3 regions of the Blastococcus sp. SYSU D00820 genome follow, and region 2 is predicted to be linked to each of the others. Evidence: riboswitches for the same ligand, from Rfam matches in the RefSeq annotation. Region 2 holds a riboswitch; each other region holds the start of a gene.
The links. A riboswitch is a leader RNA that binds a small molecule or an ion and turns the genes downstream of it on or off. The one in region 2 is predicted to bind S-adenosylmethionine.
Positions count from the first base shown of each region.

Region 1: another riboswitch for S-adenosylmethionine. It lies ahead of ACI79R_RS01425 (bifunctional o-acetylhomoserine/o-acetylserine sulfhydrylase); the one in region 2 lies ahead of ACI79R_RS07635 (aminotransferase class V-fold PLP-dependent enzyme).
Region 3: another riboswitch for S-adenosylmethionine. It lies ahead of thrC (threonine synthase); the one in region 2 lies ahead of ACI79R_RS07635 (aminotransferase class V-fold PLP-dependent enzyme).

Region 1 is NZ_JBJGZW010000001.1:306,999-312,799, forward strand. Features, by position in the region: gene ACI79R_RS01410 (cysteine desulfurase-like protein) at 1-44, opposite strand, end outside; gene ACI79R_RS01415 (threonine aldolase family protein) at 72-1,133, opposite strand; gene metX (homoserine O-acetyltransferase MetX) at 1,151-2,281, opposite strand; gene ACI79R_RS01425 (bifunctional o-acetylhomoserine/o-acetylserine sulfhydrylase) at 2,297-3,589, opposite strand; SAM riboswitch class IV at 3,635-3,750, opposite strand; gene ACI79R_RS01430 (hypothetical protein) at 3,842-4,726, opposite strand; gene ACI79R_RS01435 (hypothetical protein) at 4,812-5,558, opposite strand; gene ACI79R_RS01440 (hypothetical protein) at 5,699-5,801, opposite strand, start outside.
Region 2 is NZ_JBJGZW010000004.1:172,823-178,623, reverse strand. Features, by position in the region: gene ACI79R_RS07640 (hypothetical protein) at 1-743, shown strand, start outside; gene ACI79R_RS07635 (aminotransferase class V-fold PLP-dependent enzyme) at 749-2,134, opposite strand; SAM riboswitch class IV at 2,168-2,283, opposite strand; gene ACI79R_RS07630 (NADPH-dependent FMN reductase) at 2,350-2,862, shown strand; gene ACI79R_RS07625 (YceI family protein) at 2,867-3,466, opposite strand; gene ngg (N-acetylglutaminylglutamine synthetase) at 3,541-5,292, opposite strand; gene ACI79R_RS07615 (alpha/beta fold hydrolase) at 5,473-5,801, opposite strand, start outside.
Region 3 is NZ_JBJGZW010000006.1:37,861-43,661, forward strand. Features, by position in the region: gene groL (chaperonin GroEL) at 1-1,330, opposite strand, end outside; gene ACI79R_RS09030 (cold-shock protein) at 1,605-1,805, opposite strand; gene thrC (threonine synthase) at 2,015-3,316, opposite strand; SAM riboswitch class I at 3,329-3,455, opposite strand; gene ACI79R_RS09040 (HAD hydrolase family protein) at 3,515-4,333, shown strand; gene ACI79R_RS09045 (ABC transporter permease) at 4,381-5,262, opposite strand; gene ACI79R_RS09050 (alpha/beta fold hydrolase) at 5,334-5,801, opposite strand, start outside.

The DNA of each region.
Region 1 (5,801 bases), on a different contig from region 2:
AGCGACGGGAAGCAGGCGCGCAGCGCGGCGACGTCGAGACCCACGGCTCCCGACGCTATCGGCCGGCGCGCTCAGCCGCGCAGGGCGGTCACGGCGTCCCGGATCTCGGCGAGGTCCAGCGCGAGGGTCGCGTCGCCGACCGGCAGCTCGACGCGCACGGCACCGGGGTCGCCGGTGGGCATGGCGCGCTCCCACGTCCACAGCCCGCCCTCGGCGAGGCGGCGGGCGGCGGCACCGAAGGCCTCCGGCGTGGTGCGCAGCAGCAGGTGCAGCATCGGCGTCTGCGGTGGATCGGGCACCACGGTGACCCCGGGCAGGTCGCGGACGGCGCCGGCGACCTCGCGGGCGCGCTCCAGGTAGGCCGGCATCAGCGGCAGCCGGCGGCGCAGGCAGCCCAGCGCCGACGCCGCGCCCGGCCACAGCCCGAACAGCGTGCCGCCCATCCGCCGCCGCCACTCCCGCACCTCGGCGACCACGCCGGCCGGCCCGGCCAGGCAGCAGCCGGCGAGCGCGCCGAGGCCCTTGTAGAAGCTCACGTAGACGGTGTCGAAGAGGCCGGCGACCTCCGCCGGGGGCCGGCCGTACCCGGCGGCGGACTCCCACAGCCGGGCGCCGTCGAGGTGCGCCGCCGCGCCGCGCTCCCGCGCCCAGGCCACCTGCGCGGCGACGTCGTCCCAGGGCGGCTGGGTGCCGCCCAGGTCGCGCTGCGGCAGCTCGACCAGCAGCGCGGCCGGACGCTCGGCCACTGCGGCCAGGTCGTCGGCGGTGAGCAGCCGGGAGCGGTCGCCGGCGGGCCGGCCGACCAGCCCGTGCAGCCGCTCGAGCGCCTGCTCCTCGTGCCGGGCGAGGTGGCACTCGGGGTGGAAGACGACGGTGCGGCGGCCGCGGCGCTCGGCGTGCACCCGCAGCACCGCCTGCTGGGCCATGGTGCCGCTGGGCAGGTAGACCGCGGCCGGGTGCCCCAGCACCGCGGCCACCTCGGCCTCGAGCTCGGCGACGACCCCGCCCTCGCCGTAGCGGTCGGGCTCGGTGTCGGCGGGCACGGTGGCCAGCAGCTCGGCCGGGCGCCAGGTGCCGTGCCCGGGCAGGGCGCGGTCGCAGGCGGCGCGCAGGGCGCGGAGGTCGTCGTCCACCCGGGCATCGTCCGCCGTCAGGCGCCGAGCAGCTCCCCGAGGAGGGCGCCGACGGCGTCGATCTCGATGAGGAAGCCGTCGTGCCCGTACGGCGAGGCGATCAGGCGCAGGGGGACGCCGAGCGCGTCGGCCACCCGCTGCTGCTGCTCGGGCGGGTACAGCCGGTCGCTGTCCACCCCCGCGACGACCGCGCGGGCAGTGACCCGTGCCAGCGCCGCCTCGACGCCGCCGCGCCCGCGGCCGACGTCCCAGCTGTTCATGGCCTCGGTGAGCACCACGTAGCTGCCGGCGTCGAACCGGCCGGTCAGCTTGTCGGCGTGGTGGTCGAGGTAGGAGGCGACGGCGTAGCGGCCGTCGTCCTGCACCGTCGTGCCGAACCGCTCGCCCAGCTCGTAGGCGCTGCGGTAGGTGAGGTGGGCGATCCGCCGCGCGATGCCCAGGCCGTCCAGCGGCGGGTCATCGAGGTCGTAGTCGCCCCCGCGCCAGCGCGGATCGGCGCGGACGGCGGCCTGCTGGGTGGTCTGCGTGCCGATCTGGTCGGCGGAGGCGACGGCGTCGGAGGCGAGGAAGAACAGCCCGGCCACCCGGTCCGGCGCGGCGACGGCCCACTCCAGGGCCCGCATGCCGCCCATCGAGCCGCCCACGACCGCGGCCCAGCGCCGGATGCCCAGCGCGTCGGCCAGCGCCATCTCCACCCGCACCTGGTCGCCGACGGTGATCTCGGGGAAGCGCGACCCCCACCGCTCGCCGTCCGGGGCCGTCGAGGAGGGGCCGGTGGTCCCCTGGCAGCCGCCGAGCACGTTGGCGCAGACGACGAACCACTCGGCGGGGTCCAGCGGCCCGCCGGGCGCGAGCAGGCCCTCCCACCAGCCGGGCGTCGGGTGCCCCGGTCCGGCCGGCCCGGCGACGTGGCTGTCGCCGGTCAGCGCGTGCTCGACGAGCACCGCGTTGCCGCCGTCGGGGGCGAGCGTGCCCCAGGTCTCGTAGGCGACGCGGACGCCGGGCAGCACCCCGCCGCGCTCGAGCACGACCGGGCCGCCGACGTCGAGGAACAGCCGGCGCCCGGCCGGATCGCCCTCGCGCCAGCCGCCCGGCCGGGACGGCGCCGGGGTCCGGGACGCCGGGCCGGCGTCCCGGACCCCGCTCATCTCAGGCCTCCCCGCTCAGGAGGACTTGGCGGCCCGGAACCCGGCCTCGAGGTCGGCGAGGATGTCCTCGATGCCCTCCAGACCGACGGCCAGCCGCACCAGGCCCGGGGTGACGCCGGTGGTCAGCTGCTCCTCGGGGGTCAGCTGCGAGTGCGTCGTCGAGGCCGGGTGGATGACCAGGCTGCGCACGTCGCCGATGTTGGCCACGTGGCTGTGCAGCTCGAGGGCGTCGACGAACCGCTTGCCGGCCTCCACGCCGCCGTGCAGCTCGAAGGTGAGCACCGCGCCCGCGCCGCGCGGAGCGTACTTCTGCTGCGCCGCGTGCCACGGGGACGACGGCAGGCCCGGGTAGTTGACCCGGTCGACGGCGTCGTGCCCCTCGAGGAACTCGGCCACCCGCTGGGCGTTGGCCACGTGCCGCTCCATGCGCAGCGACAGCGTCTCGATGCCCTGGACGACGAGGAAGGCGTTGAACGGGCTGATCGCCGGGCCGAGGTCGCGCAGCAGCTGCACCCGGGCCTTGAGCGCGTAGGCCGGCGCACCGAGGTCGGCGTAGACGACGCCGTGGTAGGTCGGGTCGGGCTCGGTGAAGCCGGGGAACTTGCCGCCGGTCCAGTTGAAGTTGCCGGAGTCGACGATCAGCCCGGCGATGGCCGTGCCGTGGCCGCCCAGGTACTTGGTGGCCGAGTGCACGACGATGTCGGCGCCGAACTCGATCGGGCGGATCAGGTAGGGCGTGGCGATGGTGTTGTCCACGATCAGCGGGACGCCGTTGCGGTGGGCCACCTCGGCGACCGCGCTGATGTCGAGGATGTCGCCCTTCGGGTTGCCGATGGACTCGGCGTAGAAGGCCTTGGTGTTCTCCTGCACCAGCGACTGCCAGTTCTCCGGGTCGTCGGGGTCCTCGACGAAGGACACCGTGACGCCGAGCTTGGGCAGCGAGTGGTGCAGCAGGTTGTAGGTGCCGCCGTACAGCGAGGCCGAGGCGACGATGTGGCTGCCGGCCTCGGCGATGTTGAGGATGGCGAGGGTCTCGGCGGCCTGGCCGCTGGAGACGGCGAGCGCGGCGACGCCGCCCTCCAGCGACGCGACGCGCTGCTCGAGCGCGTCCTGCGTCGGGTTCATGATCCGGGTGTAGATGTTGCCCATCTCGGCCAGGGCGAACAGGTCGGCGGCGTGCTGGGCGTCGCGGAACTGGTAGCTGGTGGTCGCGTAGATGGGCAGCGCCCGGGCGCCGGTGGTGGGGTCGGGGCTGCTGCCGGCGTGGATCTGCCGGGTCTCGAAGCTCCAGCTCTGCGGGTCGGTCATGCGCGCCGTTCTCCTCTCGTCGGGAGACCCGGCGGCGCACCGAGGACTCCGTCCTTGTCGGGCGGCGGGCGCCGTCCGACCGGCTCTTCCCCTGGAGCACCTCAGACGGAGTAGAGGTTGCCGGGCAGCCAGCCAGGTGCTTCTCGCTGCCTCTCGTGAGCCACCGCCGAAGATAGCGCCGCCGTCGTCCCACCCGTCACGGGGGTCCCGCGCACCGCGGGCCCGGCCGGAGCCGGGCCCGCGGCACGGTGGTCAGCCGCGCGAGGCCCACCGGCGGGCGGTCAGTGCCAGACCGGCCAGCAGGGCGCCGACCCCGAGCAGCGCGGGGGCGGCCACGCCGGCACCGGTGTACGCCAGCCCACCGGCGCCGCCGGTGGTCCCGGTGCCACCGGACGTGCCGGCAGCGGACGTCGCACCACCCGACCACGCGGCCGGGAGCAGGCCGTGCGGTGCCGCGGGCGACTCCGGCCGGTCGAGCCGGTCGGAGGGCGCCGGGGCGGCCGGCGGGCAGGTGCACGTGCCCCCACCGCTGCCCGGGCCGGGGTGCCCGGTCCCGGGAGCGGGGCCGGTCGCCGGGGCCGGGCAGCCGGCATCGGCGTGGGCGTCGCCGAGCACGCCGACGGCCAGGCCGCAGACGGTGACCGGGACGTCGAGGTCGAGCAGCGATCCGTCGCCGGCCGGAGCCGGCGCCGGAGCCGGCGTGCTCGACGCGGCCGGGGTGGCCGGGGCCGGGGTGGCCGTGGCGTCCCCGCCGACGGCGAGGGCGTTGCCGGTGACGGTCACGGGCACGGCCAGGTCGACCGCCCCGCCGCCGGCCGGGGCCGGTGCCGCGGGCGCGGGAGCCCCGGTGGACGGGGACCCGGTCGCGGTGGCGTCGCCGAGCACGGCCACCGCGTTCCCGCCGACCGTGACCGGCACGGAGACCGAGAGGATGCCGAGGTCGAGGCCCGGAGCGGCGGCGGCCGGGGCGCCGCCGGTGGCGGTGGCGTCCCCGAGGACGGACACCGCGTTGTCGGTGACGGTGACCGGGACGCGCACGTCCAGGCCCTCGTCGGCGCTCGCGACGCCGGTGCCGACGGCCAGCAGGCCGCCGGTGAACAGCGCGACCCGCAGGCCGCGTGCAACCCAGGTGTTCATGGATCTCTCCTGACTGAGGGGGGACCCGCGCCCGGGAGGGCGCGGGGCGGTGCGCCGGACCGGCCGGGAGCCGGTGGGCGCGTCCTCAGTCGGGGGTGGCGGAGAGATCCCCCGCGGGGGTGCGGACGTCGTCCGGCGGACCACCCGGCGCGCCGGGCGGCGACAGGACGTCGGTCGCCCGGACGACGGCCGCGAGGTCGCCGGCGGGCTGGTCGGCCCCGCCGGCGCCGCTGCCGGCGGCCGACGAGGAGGTGCCGGCCGCCGGGGTCAGGGGCGCCGGCGCGGGGGAGGGGAGCTCGGGTGCGGGCGCGGGCGCCGCGGTGCCGGTGGCGGCCGCGGGGGACGGCGTCGCGGTCCCCGGGACCTCGGTGACGCTCGCGAGGACCGGTGCGGCGGCGGGCGCCGCCGGCGGCACGGTCGGCACCTCCACCGCCGCCTCGCCGGCCGGGACGGCCGGGGCCACAGCCGCGGCGGGCGCGGGAACGGGCACGGCCGGCACCGCGGGGACCGCGGGCACCTCGGGAACCGGGGGCAGCGTCGGCCGCAGGGGCTCCAGCACGGGTGCGACGGCCGCGGGGAGGGACGTCACCGCCCCGGTGACCCCGGTGACCGGGGGCGCGACGGCGTCGACGAGCGGGGGCAGGGTCCGGTCGGCGAGGTCGGCGACCACGGAGACGGTGCCGCCGAGCAGGCCCGGCGCCGGTTCCTCGGCGGCGGCGACGTCCCCGCCGGCCGCCGTCCCGAGCAGCCAGAGACCGGCGCCGAGCCCGGTCACGGTCAGAGCCCGGCCGGCCCACCGGCGCAGGGGGCGGCGCGCGCATGCCTCGGCCATCGCCGCCTCCTCCCGCTGCCGGTGTCCTGGCTCCCAGGAAAGAGGACGGCGACGCCGCGCACCTCTCCGATCGCGTCGCCCGATGCGGTGGTTCCTCGTGACGGCCCCGTTACGCGCGGTGAGAACCGCAGCTCAGAGGCTCAAGCGAGCGGGAACCAGATGGCGGTGGCGGCGGCGCGGACCGCGCCGTCCGGGCCGATCAGCGCCGAGGCGCTCGTGGTCCGGCGGCCGTCGCGGCCGGTC
Region 2 (5,801 bases):
AGGGCCGCGGCTTCGGCAACGTCGTGGCCCGCTCGGCCGACGGCGTGCGCTTCGAGCCCGTCGTCGCGGTGAGCAAGGACCGGTTCGGCGCGGAGTCGCTGGAGCGTCCGGCCCTGGTGCACACGCCCGAAGGCCGCTGGCGGCTCTACGTCAGCTGCGCGACGCCGGGCACGAAGCACTGGCGGGTCGACCTCCTGGAGGCCGGCGCCGTCGAGGAGCTCGCCACCGCCGAGCCGCGGACCGTGCTGCCCGGCAGCGCGTCGGCCGGCGTCAAGGACCCGGTGGTCCGGTACGACGGCGGGCAGTGGCACCTGTGGGCCTCGGTGCACCCGCTCGACGACCCCGACGCCACCGACCGCATGACCACCGAGCACGCGACCAGCCCGGACGGCGTCACGTGGACCTGGCGGGGCACCGCGCTGGCCGGCACCCCGGGCACCTGGGACGCCCGCGGGGTGCGCGTCACCGTCGTCGTCCTCGACGGCTCGCGCACCTGGGCCCTGTACGACGGCCGGGCCACCGCGGAGGAGAACTGGGAGGAGCGCACCGGCCTGGCGCGGCACGACGGCGAGGGCCGCTTCGCCGCGGCGCCCGTGGGGCCGTTCCTCGCCAGCCCGCACCCGCCGTCGGGCCTGCGCTACGCCGACGTCGTGGCCCTGCCCGACGGCTCGGCCCGGTGGTTCTACGAGGCGACCCGCCCCGACGGCGCCCACGAGCTGCGCACCGTGCTGCTGCCCGGCTGACCGGCTCACCGCGGCGGCGCTCCGCAGCCGGCGCCGCGGGCCAGGGCGGCGGGGTCGGCCCCGGCCAGGCCGGCCAGCGGCCGCGGGTCGTCGGCGGGCTGCCAGCGCCCGTCGCGGACGGCGTAGGGCACCGCCGGCCCGTCGGCGAGGACGGCGGCCAGCCCGGCGAGCAGGCGGTCCACGTCCGCGGCCGAGCTGCCCACCCCGACGCTGGCCCGCAGCGCTCCCCCGGGCACGCCGAGCCGGGCCAGCAGCGGATGGGCGCAGAAGCGGCCGTCGCGGACCGCGACGCCGTGCTCGGCGGAGAGCACCGCGGCGACCAGCCCGGGGTCGGCGCCGTCGACGGTGAACCCCACGACGCCGGTGGGCTCGGCCGAGTCCTCCCAGATCCGCAGCACCCGGACGGCGGGGAGCGCCGTGAGCCCGGCGACCAGCCGCTCGCGCAGCGCCCGCTCGTGCGCCTCCAGGGCGCCGGCCGGCAGGCCGGCGAGCGCGTCGCAGGCGGCGGCCAGCGCGACCGCCCCGAGCACGTTGGGCGAGCCGCCCTCGTGCCGGTGCGGTGCGGCCACCCAGCGGGCGCCCTCGACGGTGACGTCGGCGACCGCGCCGCCGCCGGGCAGGTACGCCGGGCCCTCGTCCAGCCAGTCGCGCCGGCCGACCAGCGCCCCGGTCCCGTACGGCGCGTAGGTCTTGTGCCCCGAGAAGGCCACCCAGTCCGCACCCGAGGCGGCCAGCGAGAACGCGCGGTGCGGCACCAGCTGCGCGCCGTCCACGACCACCCGCGTGCCCGCCGCCCGCGCGAGGGCGACGACCTCCTGCAACGGCAGCGCCTCGCCGGTGACGTTCGAGGCGCCGGTGACGGCGAGCAGCGCGTAGGGGGTGCGCCGCAGCTCGGCGGCGAGTGCGGCCAGCGTGCCGGCGACGGTGGCATCGGTGGGCAGCACCGTCGCCCGGCCCCGGGCCAGCCAGGGCAGCAGGTCGGCGTGGTGCTCGCAGTCGAGCACCAGCACCGCGGCTCCCTCGGGCACGCAGCGGGACAGCAGGGTCAGGGCGTCGGTGGTGTGCCGGGTGAGCACGCAGACGTCGTCCGCGCGGGCGCCGACGAAGGCGGCGACCCGGTCGCGCGCGGACTCGTACAGCGCCGTCGACACCTGGGACAGGTAGCCCGCCCCGCGGTGCACGCTGGCGTAGAGCGGCAGCGCCTCGGCGACCCGCTCGGCCACCGCGACGAGCGCGGGCGCGCTCGCGGCCACGTCGAGGTTGGCGTAGGGCGCGCTCCCGCCCGGCACCAGCGGGACGGCGGTGCCGGCCCCGGCGACCGGCAGCAGCGGACCGGGACCGGCGGCCGCCGGCCGGGTGGCGGGCTGGCTGGGCAGCAGTGCGGTGGACACGCGGTTCTCCCTCGGGGCCGGGACCCCGAGCGGGGTCCGCGCTTGCGCGCCCGCCGGCCGGCGGGGCGCCTGGTCGTCACCCGGGGCACCCCACCGCGGAGGAGGGTTGCCGGCCAGCGAGCCGGGGCTTCGCGCTGGCGCTCATGACCTGCCGGGGAGACTGGCACGCGAGCCGCATATCCGTCAAACCCGATCGGGATGGTAGGGATTACCTCGTGAGCACCGTCGTCGTCGTGGGCAACCCCAAGCCGCACTCGCGCACCCGCGCGGCCGCCGAGACCGTCCTGGAACGCCTCACCGGCGCCCCCGCCGACCGGGTGGTCGACGTCGTCGACCTCGGCGCGGGGCTGCTGGGCCGGGGCGACCCGGCCGTCGACGAGGCGGTCACCGCGCTGCGCGCGGCCGAGGTGGCCGTCGTCGCCAGCCCCACGTACAAGGGCACCTACACCGGGCTGCTCAAGCTGTTCCTCGACCAGGTCGGCACCGGCGACCTGGCCGGCGTGGTGGCCGTGCCGCTCATGCTCGGGGCCGGCCCCGGCCACGCGCACGCCCCGGACCTGCTGCTCAAGCCGGTCCTGGTCGAGCTGGGCGCGACCACCCCCACGCGGGGGCTGTACCTCCTCGACCGGTCCTGGGACGACCCCGCCGTCCTCGACCCGTGGCTGGCCACGGCCGCACCGGTGGTGTCCGCGCTGCGCGGTCTCCCCCGCCCGGCACCGGACCGCTGAAGGGTCAGCCCGCCCGGATCGCCGAGACGTCGAACTCGATCTGGATCCGGTCGCTGACCAGCACACCGCCGGTGTCGAGGGCGGTGTTCCAGGTGAGGCCCCACTCGCTGCGCTTGATCGCCAGCGCCCCCTCGAAGCCGACCCGCACGTTGCCGAAGGGGTCGCGCGCGGAGCCGGTCAGGGTGAAGTCGACGGTGACCGGCCGGGTCTCGTCGCGGATCGTGAGGTCGCCGGTCACCTGGTAGACGTCCTCGTCGACCTGCTCGACCGCGGTCGAGGTGAAGACGATGAACGGATACCGCTCGACGTCCAGGAAGTCCGGCGAGCGCAGGTGCGCGTCGCGGTCCGGCGTACCGGTGTCGATGCTCGCGGTGGCGATCCGCAGCGTCACCCTGCTGGCCGGCGGGTCCGCGGTGTCCAGGTGCGCCTCACCGGCGAAGTCGGTGAACGAGCCGCGCACGGTGGTCACCATCGCGTGCCGCGCCCGGATGCCGATGCGGGTGTGCGCGACGTCGACGACGTAGTCGCCGGTCACGTCCGCCAGCGCCGACGTGGCGGCGTCGAAGTCGGTGGGGTCCGAGTCCGGAGCCCGGTGCTTGGCCACGGGGACATCCTCCCCCAGGCCCGCGACACCGGCTGCACCGCGGGGCACCCGGCCCGGGATCCGGGACGGCGGCGCTACCGGCGGGTCTCGGGGAACAGCAGGTCGACGAACCGCTGGGCGGTGGGCTGCGGCTCGTGGTTGGCCAGCCCGGGCCGCTCGTTGGCCTCGATGAACACGTGCTCGGGGCCCTCGACGTCGGGCACCAGGAAGTCCAGGCCGGTGACCGGGATGCCGATCGCGCGGCTGGCCCGCACCGACGCCTCGGCGATCGCCGGGTGCAGCCGGTCGGTGACGTCCTCGATCGTGCCGCCGGTGTGCAGGTTCGCCGTCCGCCGCACCCGGATCCGCTGCCCGCTGGGCGGGACGTCGTCCATCGCGTAGCCGGCCTCGGCGACCACCGCGGCGGTGGTGTCGTCCAGCGGGATCCGCGACTCCCCGCCGGTCGCCCGCTCCCGGCGCCGGCTGGTGCTCCGGACGAGGGCGGTGACGTCGGAGACGCCGTCCCCCACGACCTCGGCCGGCCGCCGGACCGCGGCGGCGACCACCTGGTGGTCGATGACGACCACCCGCAGGTCGTCGCCGGCCACCAGCTCCTCCACGAGGACGTCCGGGCAGTGCCGCGCCGCCGCGGCCACGGCCCGGTCCAGCGCCGCGGGCGTGCGCACGCCGACGGTGATGCCCTTGCCCTGCTCGCCGCGGGCGGGCTTGACCACGAACTCCCCGACCGCGGCGAGCAGGGCGAGGGCCGCCGAGGGGTCGCCGTCGGGGACCGACGCGGCCCGCGCCACGCGGACGCCGGCGCGCTCCATGATCCGGCGGGTGACCCGCTTGTCGTCGCAGCGGCTCATCGCCACGGCGGTGGTCAGCTCCGACAGCGACTCGCGGGTCAGCAGGCTGCGGGCGCCCAGCGTCAGGCGCAGCTCGCCGTGGTCGGCGTCGGTGACCTCCACGCGGATCCCCCGGCGCAGCGCCTCGTCGGCGAGGATGCGGGCGTAGGGGTTGAGCCGGTCGAGCCCGGGCGGCGGCGCGACGTACAGCGGGGCGTTGACGGCGGTCCGCCGCTTGACCACCAGCGCCGGCACCTGGCGGAAGCCGAGCTTGCGGTAGAGCGCGATCGCCGGCGCGTTGTCGTACAGCACCGACAGGTCCAGGTAGCTGCGGCCGCGGGCGAGGTACCGCTCGGCGAGCACCCGCACCAGCGCCTCCCCGGTGCCGGGCGGCGCGAGCGCGGGGTCGACGGCCAGGCACCAGAGGCTGCTGCCGCCCTCCGGGTCGCCGAAGGCCCGCACGTGGTCGACTCCGGTGACCGTGCCGACCACCTGCCCGGTGCGGCGGTCCTCGGCCACCAGGTACCGCACCGTGCGGGTCGAGTGGTTGTGCCAGACCTGCTCCGGATCGCCGGCGACCATGCCGGCGCGGGCGAGGATCCGCGCCATCTCGGCGACGTCGGCCGGGCAGGTCACCGTGCGGACGAAGACGTTCTCCACCAGCTCCCGGCGCGGCCGGTAGCGGTGCAGGTCCAGCCGGAACGTGTAGCTGGGGTCGAGGAACAGCTCGTCGGGCGCCATGCCGACGAGCACCTGCGGATCGCGGGGGTAGATGCAGATGTCGCGGCGGCCGTCCTGCTCCGCGCGCAGCGCGTCGAGCAGCCGGGCCGGGTCGGGGAAGGTGTGGCCGAACACCAGCCGGCCCCAGCCCAGGTCGAGCGTCGCCTCCGGGCGCACGCCGCGGAGCTGGTGCTCCGACGGCGGCCGCCAGGCGGGGGCGGTGATCGCAGGCGGCACGGCCGCCAGCGGACGGCGGCGCAGCTCAGGCCGGGCGACCACGGCGCACCTCCGTCCGGGGTCGGGCGGAGAGCGCTACGTGCTGCGTGGGGTCCACGGGGGGCCGTCCCTGGCTGTGCTGACCAGCAGCGTGGCGGTGCGTTCCACCGGGGCTGGGGTCCGGGGTGCCTGCCCTGCCCGCCCGCCCGCGAAACGCGACCGTCCGGAGCCGGCCGGGCCGGTTCACCCCGCCGGCCGGGACGCCACCAGGCGGGCCGGGCCGGCCGGCACCCGCGTCACCGCCGCCCGGAGCAGCTCCAGGCCGCCCTGCAGCGCGACCGCCCGCCGGCCGGCGGCCGGCTCCCCCCGCAGCCAGGTGGCGGCGGCCAGCAGCAGCTGCACGCCGGCAGCCGCCTCCGCGTTGAGGTGCAGCGGCAGGGGCACCCGGCGGACCGCGCCGGCCGGAAAGTCGGTGAGCAGCGTGTCGGCCAGCCCCATCGCCCCGAATCCGGCGAGCAGCGCCCGCGTCCGCGGTCCCCAGCTGCGCATCCGCGGAGCGCCGAGCAGCAGCG
Region 3 (5,801 bases), on a different contig from region 2:
CGACGCGCACGATGTTGGCACCGGTGGCCTCGTCACCCTCGAGCTCGAGCTTCTCGAACGCAACGGTGGTGGCCTGCGCCAGGGCGACGCCACCACCGGCGACGATGCCCTCCTCGACGGCGGCCTTGGCGTTGCGCACCGCGTCCTCGATGCGGTGCTTGCGCTCCTTGAGCTCGACCTCGGTCGCGGCGCCGGCCTTGATGACGGCGACGCCACCGGCCAGCTTGGCCAGGCGCTCCTGCAGCTTCTCGCGGTCGTAGTCGGAGTCCGACTTCTCGATCTCGGCGCGGATCTGGTTCACCCGGCCGGCGATCTGGTCGGTGTCACCGGCGCCCTCGACGATCGTCGTCTCGTCCTTGGTGACGACGACCTTGCGGGCGCGGCCCAGCAGCTCGAGGCCGGCGTTGTCGAGCTTGAGGCCGACCTCCTCGCTGATGACCTGGCCACCGGTGAGGATGGCGATGTCGGTCAGCATGGCCTTGCGGCGGTCGCCGAAGCCCGGGGCCTTGACGGCGACGGACTTGAAGGTGCCGCGGATCTTGTTCACGACCAGGGTCGCGAGGGCCTCGCCCTCGACGTCCTCGGCGATGATGGCCAGCGGCTTGCCCGACTGCATGACCTTCTCCAGCAGCGGGAGGAGGTCCTTGACGGTGCTGATCTTCGAGTTGACGACGAGCACGTACGGGTCGTCGAGGACGGCCTCCATGCGCTCGGCGTCGGTGACGAAGTAGGGCGAGATGTAGCCCTTGTCGAAGCGCATGCCCTCGGTGAGCTCGAGCTCGAGGCCGAAGGTGTTGCTCTCCTCGACGGTGATGACGCCTTCCTTGCCGACCTTGTCCATCGCCTCGGCGATGAGCTCACCGATGGCGGTGTCGGCGGCGGAGATCGACGCGGTGGCGGCGATCTGCTCCTTGGTCTCGACGTCCTTGGCGGTCGAGAGCAGGTAGCTGGTGACCGACTCGACGGCCTTCTCGATGCCCTTCTTCAGGGCCATCGGGTTGGCGCCGGCGGCGACGTTGCGCAGACCCTCGCGGACGAGCGCCTGGGCGAGCACGGTGGCGGTGGTGGTGCCGTCACCCGCGACGTCGTCGGTCTTCTTCGCGACCTCCTTGACCAGCTCGGCGCCGATCTTCTCCCAGGGGTCCTCGAGCTCGATCTCCTTGGCGATGCTCACACCGTCGTTGGTGATGGTGGGAGCGCCCCACTTCTTCTCGAGCACGACGTTGCGGCCCTTGGGACCGAGGGTCACCTTGACGGCGTCGGCGAGGGTGTTCATGCCCCGCTCGAGGCCGCGGCGCGCCTCTTCCTCGAAGGCGATCATCTTGGCCATGTGGTGATGTCCTCCATGCATGGATCGCTGCACGGCCGGGTTCGGCGCCCGCGACGGACGACACCGATACCTGCGGGCACTCCGTCGGCCCGCGGACCGGTGCCTCACCGTTCCGACCTGATTGGCACTCGGCACTGTCGAGTGCCAATCCCGAGTCTGGCACTCGACCCTGCCGAGTGCAAGAACGGGGGGTCGGCGGGGCCTGTTCCCGGAAACGGCCGAGGCCCGGCCCCCAGGGGGGACCGGGCCTCGGCGGGGCGCTCGGGCGCTGGACTCAGGCGACGCGGACGCCGTCGGCCTGCGGACCCTTCTCGCCCTGGACGACCTCGAAGGTCACCCGCTGCCCCTCGTCGAGGGACTTGTACCCGTCCATCTGGATGGCCGAGTAGTGGACGAAGACGTCCTGGCCGCCGTCGACGGCGATGAAGCCGAAGCCCTTCTCGGCGTTGAACCACTTCACGGTGCCCTGTGCCACGTGCGCTCCCACGATCGTGCGTGCGGACGGCCCCCGTGATGCCGGGGACCGGGAACCAGCTCTTCCGCCCGTCGGACACGAACGTGGAACTCGAACCGCGCGAGAACGTACAACAAGGAGACATCGAACACACCAGGTCGATGCACGACCGATACCCGGAGGGAGGGACGATCTCGTTCCCTCACCCGGTCAGGTGACCAGCCTAGCCCTCAGGCGATGAGCCCCGCCTGTCGAACCGACCGCAGCGAGGGCTCCACGGTGTGCGTCGGGCCGACCACCGGCTCCAGCGGGTCGAGGGTCTTCAGCCCCTCCCCCGTGTTGAGGACGACGGTCTCCTTGGCCGGGTCCAGGCGGCCGTCGGCGACCAGCTGGCGCAGCACCGCGACGGTCACCCCGCCGGCGGTCTCGGCGAAGACGCCGGTGGTGCGGGCCAGGTCGCGGATGCCCTGGACGATCTCCTCGTCGCCCACCCGGCCCACCGAGCCGCCGGTGCGCCGGATCGCGTCGAGCGCGTACGGGCCGTCGGCGGGGTTGCCGATGTTCAGCGACTTGGCGATGCCGGTCGGCTTCACCGGCTTGACGACGTCCCAGCCGTTGTCGAACGCGGTGGCGATCGGGTCGCACCCGGCCGACTGCGCACCGAAGATCGTCCACTCGGTGGCCTCGACGATGCCCGCGGTGGCGAGCTCGCGGAACGCCTTGTCCACCTTGGTGAGCAGCGAGCCCGAGGCCATGGGGATCACGACCTGGGCCGGGATCCGCCAGCCGAGCTGCTCGGCGATCTCGTAACCCATGGTCTTGGAGCCCTCGGCGTAGTACGGCCGCACGTTCTGGTTGACGAAGGCGGTGTCCTCGAACTCGTCGGTCTCGGCGAGCTCGCTGGTCAGCCGGTTGACGTCGTCGTAGGAACCCTCGACGGCGACCAGCGTCTGGCCGTAGACCGCCGACTGCACGACCTTGCCCGGCTCCAGGTCGGCGGGGATGAAGACGTAGGAGGGCAGGCCGACGCGGGCGGCGTGCGCGGCCACGGAGTTGGCCAGGTTGCCGGTCGAGGCCGCGGCGATCTTGGCGTAGCCCAGCCCCTTGGCGGCGGTGGCCGCCAGGCTGACCACGCGGTCCTTGAACGAGTGGGTGGGGTTGGCCGAGTCGTCCTTGACCCACAGCCCACCGGTGATGCCGAGCTCGGCGGCCAGCCGGTCGGCGCGGACCAGCGGCGTCATGCCCGGGTCGAGGCTCACCCGGTCGGCCGGGTCCTGGCCCACCGGGAGCAGGGCGGCGTAGCGCCAGATGTTCTGCGGACCGGCCTCGATCTGCTCGCGGGTCACCGCGGCCATCAGCTCGGGGTCGTAGTCGACCTCCAGCGGGCCGAAGCACTCGGCACAGGCGTGCTCGGCGACCAGGCCGAAGGTGGCGCCGCAGTTGCGGCAGACCAGCCCGCGGGCGGGACAGGGGGGAACGGGGCCGCCGGCGCTGGAGTCGGCCTGGGCGGAACCGGGAGCGGTCAGGGTCATGCGACGACTACCTCCTCATCTTCCCCGCGTCGGGCCGTCGAGCCGCGCGGGACGGAATTGGCACCTGCCGCCCCGCGACTGCGGGGGGCGGTTGCCGGGGCTTCGTCGGGCCGTGTCCCTCTGCCCCTCTGGATGAGTGGAACGGGGGGAACTGTACCCGCGCGCCGGGAGCGCCCACCGGACGGTCAGGATGCGCGCGTGGCTGCGCGCATCGTCTACACCGACCTCGACGGCACGATGGTGGGCTGGCGGGGGTCGTTCTGGCACACCTCCGACCGGGAGCTGACCGAGGGCCCGGCGGCCGCCCTGTTCGCGCTGCACCGCGCCGGGGTGCCCCTGGTGCTGGTCAGCGGCCGCACCTACGAGCAGGTGGCCGAGGCCGCCCGGATCTTCGCCGCCGACGGCGCCATCGCCGAGCTGGGCGCGCTGGTCGGCTGGAACGGCGGCCGGGACACCCACGAGCTCACCGGCGACCTGCCGGCCCGGTACGCGGGGCGGGAGCCGGTGTCGGTGATGACCGAGCTCGGGGTCCTCGACGAGCTGTTCGCCCGCCACCCGGGCCAGCTGGAGTGGCACGCGCCCTGGCACGCCACCCACCGCACCGACGCGCTGCTGCGCGGGCGGGTCGACACCCTCGCCGTCGACGCCGAGCTGGCCGAGCTCGGCCACGGCTGGCTGACGCTCAAGGACAACGGCGCGATCCCGTACTCCCCCCGCATGGGGCTGGAGCCGGGCGGCCCGGCGCGGGTCTACCACCTCATGCCGCGCGGCATCGACAAGGGCGCGGCCATCGCCTGGGACCTGCAGCGGCGGGGCCTGGACCCGGAGGACGCGGTGGCCATCGGCGACAGCGTCAGCGACCTGGAGATGGCGCCCGCCGTCGGGCGGCTGTGGGTGCCGGCCAACGGCGCGCGCGTCGACGGCATGGCCGAGCGGCTGGCCGCCGTCCCCAACGTCACCGTGGCCGGGGCCGCCATGGGCGACGGCTGGGCCGAGGCGGTCCTCGCCTCGCTCTGATCGGAGTGCCACGGCGCGGTTTCCGCGCCCGTGGCACTCCGATCAGCTCAGCTGGTGACGTCCCGGCGGGCGAAGTGCCGGAAGCCCAGCGCGGTGAAGACGACGGCGTAGACCAGCGACTGGATGACGCCGCGGAAGAGGTCCCCGGAGTCGACCGGCGTCTGCAGCAGGTCGGTCCAGGCGAACTCCTCGGCGGTCGGGAACCAGTCCCGGATCCCGCCGAGCTGCTCCACCTGGTCGAGGATCGCGAACACGAACATCGTGAACACCGCCCCGCCGACGGCGGCCAGCGGCGCGTCGGTGACCGTGGACAGCCAGAACGCCAGCGTGCCGACGACGAGCAGGTGGACGGCGAGGTAGCCGACCATCCCGGCCAGCCGCAGCAGCCCCTCGCCCTGCGGGAGGGTCACCCCGATCGGCGTCTGGATCGCCTCGAAGCCGAACGCGATGCCCCCGGCGACCAGCGCGACGACCACCACGAGCACCAGCGCCCCGACCGAGAGCACCAGCGCGGCCAGCCACTTCTGCCGGAGCAGCCGCATCCGCGGGATCGGGGTGGCCAGCGCGTAGCGCAGCGACCCCCACTGGGCCTCGACCGCCACGGTGTCGCCGAAGAACAGCGCGAACACCACTACGAGGAAGAAGCTCGTGGTCGCGAAGAGCACGAACAGCGTGAAGTTCAGCCCGCTCGCCGTCGCGACGTCGACCAGGTTGAGCCGGCTGTTCTGCTGGGCGTTCTCGCTGGCGCCCAGCTGCAGCGCCGCGATGAGCACCAGCGGCAGGGCGATCATCAGCACGAGCACGCCCAGCGTGCGGCGCCGCTTGAACTGCCGGCGCAGCTCCACCGACAGCCGCAGGGTCCGCTCGGGCCGGTAGCCCGCGACCGCGCCGGTCGCCTGCACGTGCTCGTTCGTCGTGCTCACGCTCATCGGTTCGACTCCGGACTCGATCCGCTCCTCGGTGGCTGGCGCTCCCTGCGATGCTCCCTCGCCCGTCGTTCTCACGACTCCCCCACCAGCGCCAGGAAGGCGTCCTCGAGCCGCCGCCGCGGCGTGAACTGGTCGACACCGACGCCGGCCTCGACCAGCGCCTGCAGCGCGGTGGCACGGCTGGTCTCCGGACCGAGGTCGGCGACCAGGCCCTCGTCGGTGCGCTCGGCGGCGACGCCGGGCAGCCCGGACAGCACCTGCACCGCGCGCTCGGTCTCGGCCTCGTCGGTCAGCCCGACCAGCACCGAGCCGCCGGTGCCGACGATCTCCTCGACCGTGCCCTGGGCGATCTTCTGCCCCTTGGCCATGACGACGACGTGGCTGCAGGTCTGCTCGATCTCGCTGAGCAGGTGGCTGGAGACGATCACCGTCCGGCCGGTCGCGGCGTAGGACCGCAGCACCTCGCGCATGGCGTGGATCTGCGGCGGGTCCAGCCCGTTGGTCGGCTCGTCGAGCACCAGCAGGTCGGGCAGGCCGAG